2 linked regions of the Gemmatimonas sp. genome follow. The protein of the gene in region 2 interacts with the protein of the main gene of each other region in a pairwise test. Links are inferred from orthologs where the notes say so. Each region holds a gene or a part of one and is shown on either strand. Other genes may lie near its edges. The genes, in order: gyrB and gyrA.

Region 1 (3,224 bases), on a different replicon or contig from region 2:
CGAAGTTCGACCGCGCCTTCGGGGTGAACGGCGTCCCGAACTTCGCGGCGAGCTTCACGGCGCAGGAACTGGCTGGGCAGGATCTCTTCAACGGCCGCGCCGGCTGCGCCCGCTGTCACGGCACGAACGCGCACATCAGCGACGGCGTGCACAACACCGGTCTCGATGCTACGATCACCGACGTCGGGGCGGGGAACGGACGCTTCAAGTCACCGTCGCTGCGCAACATCGCCGTGAGACCGCCGTACATGCATGATGGCCGCTTCCAGACGCTCGAGCAGGTGATCGCTTTCTACGACACCGGCGTGCAGAACAATCCGGGGCTCGACAACCGGTTGCGTGCCGGTGGCGGGGGTAATGCGCCGCCGTTGCGGCTCAATCTGTCGGCGGCCGAGCGGGCGTCATTGGTGGCGTTCCTGGGGACGCTCACGGACAACACGTTCCTGACGGATGTGAGGTTCTCGAATCCATTCGGGCGGTAAGAACGCGGGTGCTTCACCGGACGTAAACGCAAAACCCGACACTCTCGTGAGTGTCGGGTTTTGCGTACGGACGTGCTGCAGCACTCGTACTAGATATCCAGGTTACTCACGAACCGCGCATTCGTTTCGATGAACAACCGGCGCGGCTCCACTTCGTCGCCCATGAGCGTCTGGAACGTCTGGTCGGCCAGCACGGCGTCATCCATCGTCACGCGGAACATCGTGCGCGTTTCCGGATCCATGGTGGTCTTCCAGAGCTGCTCGGGGTTCATTTCACCGAGACCCTTGTAGCGCTGGATCATGATATTGCCGCGGCCTTCGGGACCTCCAAGTCGCTCGACATAGCCGTCGCGCTCCTTCTCGGTGTAGGCGTAGTACTCTTCCTTGCCCTTGGCCACCCGATACAGGGGCGGCTGCGCGATATACATGTACCCAGCGTCGATCAGCTCCGGCATCTGACGGAAGAAGAACGTGAGCAGCAGCGTACGAATGTGCGCGCCGTCCACGTCGGCGTCGGTCATGATGATGATCTTGTGGTAGCGCGTCTTGGACAGGTCGAACTCTTCCTTGATGCCCGACCCGATCGCCGTGATGATCGTCCGGATTTCCTCGTTGTTCAGCACCTTGTCGAAGCGCGCCTTCTCGACGTTGATGATCTTACCGCGCAGCGGCAAAATCGCCTGGAAGTCACGCTTGCGCCCCTGCTTGGCCGAACCGCCGGCCGAGTCGCCTTCCACGAGATAGATCTCGCAGAGCGCCGGGTCGGAGAGCGAACAGTCGGCCAGCTTGCCGGGCAGGTTGGCCACGTCGAGCGCCGACTTCTTGCGCGTGAGATCGCGCGCCTTGCGCGCCGCTTCACGGGCCCGCGCCGCCGACATCGCCTTGTCGATGATGATGTTGGCCGACTTCGGATGCTCGTCGAGGTACTGCGAGAGCAACTCATTCAAGACGCTACGTACGGCGCCTTCAACTTCTGAATTGCCGAGCTTGGTCTTGGTTTGTCCTTCGAACTGCGGCTCCAGCACCTTGACCGACAGCACGGCGGTGAGTCCTTCACGGACATCGTCGCCGGACAAGCGCGTTTCCTTGTCCTTCTTGTTGAGTGTCGACTTTTCCTGAATGTACTTGTTGATGACCGTCGTCAGCGCGCTCTTGAAGCCAGTCAGGTGCGTGCCGCCTTCGTGCGTGTTGATGTTGTTCACGAACGAGAACACGTTCTCGGCGTAGCTGTCGTTGTACTGCAGCGCCATCTCGATGCCGATATCATCGCGCGTCGTGTCGATGTACACCACGTCCTGGTGCAGCGGCTTCTTGTTGCCAATGAGATACGTGACGAACTCCTTGAGGCCACCGCGCGCAAAGAACACTTCTTCGCGGGCCTGGCCGTCCTTCATTTCGTCGGGGCGCTCGTCGCGCAACGTGATCTGAATGCCCTTGTTCAGATACGCGAGCTCGCGAAGACGGCTGGCGAGGGTAACCCACTCGTAGCGCAGCGTTTCCTGGAAGATCTCGGCGTCAGGCTTGAACCACACGCGGGTGCCCGTTTCCTTCGCCGCGACACTGCGCATCACTTTGAGCTTCGTCTGCGTGATGCCACGCTCGAAGTCCATGTAATGCTCCTTGCCGTCGCGCTTGATCCACACCTTCAGCTGCTTCGACAGCGCGTTCACCACCGACACGCCGACACCGTGCAGACCGCCGGACACCTTGTACGTGTCCTTGTCGAACTTGCCGCCGGCGTGCAGCACGGTCATGGCAAGCTCGACACCCGGCATCTTCTCGACCGGGTGCATGTCCACGGGAATACCACGGCCGTTGTCTTCAACGGAAATGGAATCGTCCTCGTGAATGATCACGTGCACGCGGTCGGCATGGCCGGCCAACGCTTCGTCGATCGAGTTGTCCACCACTTCGTACACGAGGTGGTGGAGACCACGCGCCGACGTGGAGCCGATGTACATGCCGGGGCGCTTGCGGACCGCTTCGAGCCCCTTGAGAACGGTGATGCTGTTTGCGCCGTACCCGTTCTCGGGCTGTTCGCTGCTATTCGCCATGAGGTGGGGATATCCCGAAGAAATGAACCGCTGCGGCCATTCCACTGGCCTGCAAACACAACCCCTAAATGTACTCGATCCGGCCTCCGCAAGCAACTCGGCGGTTATACCGCAAGTTGTTGTTGTTGAACAACTTGCGAGCGAGGCGAGCTCAGCGCTGCAGCATCCAGCGCAGCCGGGTGACCGGGGGACGCGACGTGTCCCGGTTCAACGACCGCAGCAGGTCGGGCTCGAGGAACGTGAGCTCCTGCATCCAGGCGTGCGTCTTCACCATCACCACCAGCGTACCGTCCTGCTGCAGCAGCAATGGCTCGGTCACGGTCGCGATCTGCGCTCCCACCAGCGACGGCCATTCCGGAATCACCGCCGCCTGCGCCACCCGATCGGTGAGCCCGGCGTGCTGCAACACGGAGGCGAGCACATCGCCCAGCCTGGCGGGCGCGCGCTTTTTGGGATCGGAACTCATGCCGGCCTCAAGAGCGGTTGCAGCAGGCCGTCACACATGGCGCGCTGTTCGAGACGCGTGAACGCCGCCGGAATGTCTTCCACACGAGGCACCGCCAACAACACCTGCGAGGCGCCGGAATCTTCCAGCAACGCCAGCACGCGTCCCGCCCGCCCGAGGTCGAGCTCGGCGAAGGGATCATCCAGCAGCAACAAGGGCGCATAGCCCACCGCATCACGCAGC
Region 2 (3,416 bases):
GTTTCGCCGACATGGACTTCCCGAAGGCGCCGCGGCCGCGGGTGAAGGCGTACTTCGGGCCGGAAGGACAGCAGCGGGCCCGCGACGAATTCTTCACGGCGGTGGGCGCCAAGAATCCGAGCGCCGATCTGTCGTACATCGTGGTGGCGCCGATGGTGATCTGGCGGGACTACGCGGTGGTCGGGGTGAACCGTCCGCGCGAGCGGGGCGGAATCGCGGTGGGCTCGGGGAGCAACGGTGGCGCCGCGTATCTGCTGCGCCGGGTCGGCGGCGAGTGGCGGCTGCTCTCGATCGTACGCAGCTGGGGCGCCTGACTCCGGTTGAGTTTCTAAGTCGTTGAAATGCATTAGGTTATGCCAGACCCGACGCGTTGTTTTTACGCCTCGGGTCGTGTATATTTAAAGGCTGTCGATCAAAGTTGCGGACCACGTCTCTCCTGCCCGACGTCACATGACTGCACCGAACGCCCGCGAACGCATCCTGCCGCGCCTCATCGACGAGGAAGTCAAGGAATCGTTCATCAACTATTCCATGAGCGTCATCGTCTCGCGTGCACTGCCCGACGTGCGTGATGGCCTCAAGCCTGTGCATCGCCGCGTGTTGTACGCGATGAACGAGCTCGGACTGTTGCCGGGGCGTCCGTTCAAGAAGTCGGCGACCGTCGTTGGTGACGTGCTTGGCAAGTATCACCCGCACGGTGACAGCAGCGTGTACGACGCGCTCGTGCGTATGGTCCAGACGTTCTCGCTGCGTTATCCGCTGGTAGACGGCCAAGGCAATTTCGGCTCGATGGACGGCGATAACGCGGCCGCCTATCGCTATACCGAAGCGCGACTGACGCGCATGTCGGTGGAAATGCTCGAAGACATCGACAAGAATACCGTCGACTTCGCGCCGAATTTCGACGATCGTCTTCAAGAGCCGCGTGTTCTGCCCTCGGGCGTGCCGAACCTGCTGGTGAACGGTTCGTCGGGTATCGCGGTGGGCATGGCGACGAACATTCCGCCGCACAATTTGCGCGAAGTCGTAAGCGCCGTGATCGCGATGATCGACAACCCCGAACTCGAAGGTGCGGCCTTGCGCGCGATCGTGCGCGGCCCCGACTTCCCGACGGGCGGCTACATCTACGGTCGCGCCGGTATCGCCGATTATCAGGATACGGGTCGCGGGCGCATCGTGATGCGTGCGAAGGCCGTGATCGAAGAGAAGGAATCGACCGGCCGTTCGCAGATCGTCATCACCGAAGTGCCGTACCAGGTGAACAAGGCGAAGCTGGTCATCGACATCGCGGAGCTGGTGCGCGATCAGAAGCTCACCGGCATCAGCGCGCTGCGCGACGAGTCCGACCGTGATGGTATCCGCGTGGTCGTCGAGCTCAAGCGTGACGCGATCCCGCGTGTGGTGCTCAATCAGCTGTACAAGCACACCGCCATGCAGAGCACATTCGGTGTGATCATGCTGGCGCTCGTGCCCGACGTGAACACGCGACAGCTCGTGCCCAAGGTGCTCACGCTCCGGCAGTGCATCGGTCACTACATCGAGCACCGCCACGAAGTGATCGTGCGGCGTACGCAGTTCGATCTCGACAAGGCGCTCGAACGTGAGCACATCCTCGAGGGACTGAAGATCGCCGTCGACAATATCGACGAAGTGATCCGCATGATCCGCGCGGCCGACGACACTCCCACGGCCAGCCTGCAGCTGCAGGCGCGCTTCGGGCTCTCCGAGCGGCAGGCGGAAGCGATCCTCAACATGCGCTTGGCCAAGCTCACCGGCCTCGAGCGCGACAAGCTCGAGGAAGAACTTGTCGAAGTGCGCGCGTTCATCCTCGAGATGCGCAGCATCCTCGAGTCGCGTCCGCGCCGCATGGACATCATGAAGGGCGAGCTGCTGAAGCTGATGGAGACCTACGGCGACGAGCGCCGCACGGAAATCGTCAGCGATGAAGGCGAGTTCTCGATCGAGGATCTGATCGCCGAAGAGGAGATGGTCGTCACCATCTCGCACAACGGCTACATCAAGCGCACGCCGCTGTCACTGTACAACCGCCAGGGGCGTGGCGGTCGCGGCAAGTCCAGCGCGGATCTCAAGGAAAACGATTTCATCGAGCGCTTTTACGTGGCGAGCACGCACACGTACATGCTCATCTTCACCGATGACGGCCGTTGCTTCTGGCTCAAGGTGCACGAGCTGCCGCAGGCCGGGCGCAACACGCGCGGCAAGCCGATCGTGAACCTCATCAACGTCACGCCCGACACGCGCATCCGCGCGATCGTGCTCACGCGCGAGTTCAGCGACACCGAATTCCTGCTGTTCTGCACGCGCAAGGGGACGGTCAAGAAGACCGCGCTGTCGCAGTACAGCAATCCGCGCTCGAATGGCATCAAGGCCATCAAGGTCGAAGAAGGCGACGAGCTGATGGACGTGCAGGTGACGTCGGGCAGCAACGATGTCGTGCTGGCCACGCGCCATGGTCTCTCGGTGCGCTTCCACGAAAGCGACGTGCGCGAGATGGGCCGCGACACGACCGGTGTGAAAGGCATCGAACTGCGCCCCGAAGATCAGCTGGTGGGCATGGTCGTGATCAAGCGCGAAGCGACGCTGCTCGTCGTGACCGAAAAGGGTCTCGGCAAGTGCAGCGAAGTGAGCGAGTACCGTGTGCAGAAGCGCGGCGGCAAGGGCATCCTGACGCTGAACCGCACCGCCAAGACCGGCGACGTGGTCGCGCTGATGGAAGTGGTACCGGAAGACGAGCTGATGCTGATGACGCGTCAGGGTGTGGCGATTCGCTCGCGGGTGAGCGAAATCCGCGTCACGGGTCGTGCGGCCCAGGGCGTCAAGCTGGTGGCACTCGATGACCACGATGTGGTGCAGGCGGTGGCTCGCGTGATTCCCGACGACAAGGATGACGTCGACGGCGTAGAAGGCAGCGAAGGGGATGCGTCGACCGGAGAGCTCGGGCTCGATGGTGGTGGCGACGCGTGATCGCAAGCGCCCGCTGATCGCGACGGCTGATGCCCATTTCCCGAATTCTCGTCGCTGACGACGATGTGGCCGTCCTCGAATCCGTCACCTGGCTGTTGCAGGAGAACGGGTACGAGGTGATTCCCGCCAATGGCGGGATGGCCTGTCTCGAACAGCTCGAGAAGCGCGCGCCCGATCTGCTGCTCCTCGACATCCTGATGCCGGATGCCGATGGATGTCAGCTGCTCGAGCGCATCAAGAGCGAAGAGCGCTGGCGTGATTTGCCGGTGCTCATGCTGTCCGCGCAACCGCCGGAGGAAGCGTCGGTGCGGTCGTTGGGATTGGGTGCGGCCGATTTCATCCGCAAGCCGTATCGGCCGAAGGAGTTGTTGGCGCGCGTGCAGGCGCAGCTGCGCACGGGGGCCATGCTCCGCTCCACCCGCATGGCGCTC

Evidence for each region.
Region 1: the proteins of gyrA (region 2) and gyrB interact in binary tests that used the Escherichia coli proteins (3 or more experiments, as listed by UniProt). The link is inferred for Gemmatimonas sp. from one-to-one orthologs.

The regions. Positions count from the first base shown.
Region 1 is NZ_JANPLK010000027.1:35,435-38,658, reverse strand. The notes cover bases 55-2,958. They hold gyrB (DNA topoisomerase (ATP-hydrolyzing) subunit B), read right to left. Parts: upstream 2,537-2,958; coding sequence 572-2,536; downstream 55-571. Other genes in these bases: RMP10_RS07680 (DUF721 domain-containing protein), read right to left, coding at 2,688-2,958; RMP10_RS07690 (cytochrome c peroxidase), read left to right, coding at 55-482. In the rest of the region: more of RMP10_RS07690, read left to right, coding at 1-54; more of RMP10_RS07680, read right to left, coding at 2,959-3,002; DNA replication and repair protein RecF, read right to left, coding at 2,999-3,224. UniProt on the Escherichia coli protein: DNA gyrase negatively supercoils closed circular double-stranded DNA in an ATP-dependent manner to maintain chromosomes in an underwound state.
Region 2 is NZ_JANPLK010000003.1:55,798-59,213, forward strand. Bases 122-3,217 are described here. They hold gyrA (DNA gyrase subunit A), read left to right. Parts: upstream 122-450; coding sequence 451-2,985; downstream 2,986-3,217. Other genes in these bases: RMP10_RS02020 (hypothetical protein), read left to right, coding at 122-314; RMP10_RS02030 (diguanylate cyclase), read left to right, coding at 3,015-3,217. Also shown: more of RMP10_RS02020, read left to right, coding at 1-121; more of RMP10_RS02030, read left to right, coding at 3,218-3,416. UniProt on the Escherichia coli protein: A type II topoisomerase that negatively supercoils closed circular double-stranded (ds) DNA in an ATP-dependent manner to maintain chromosomes in an underwound state.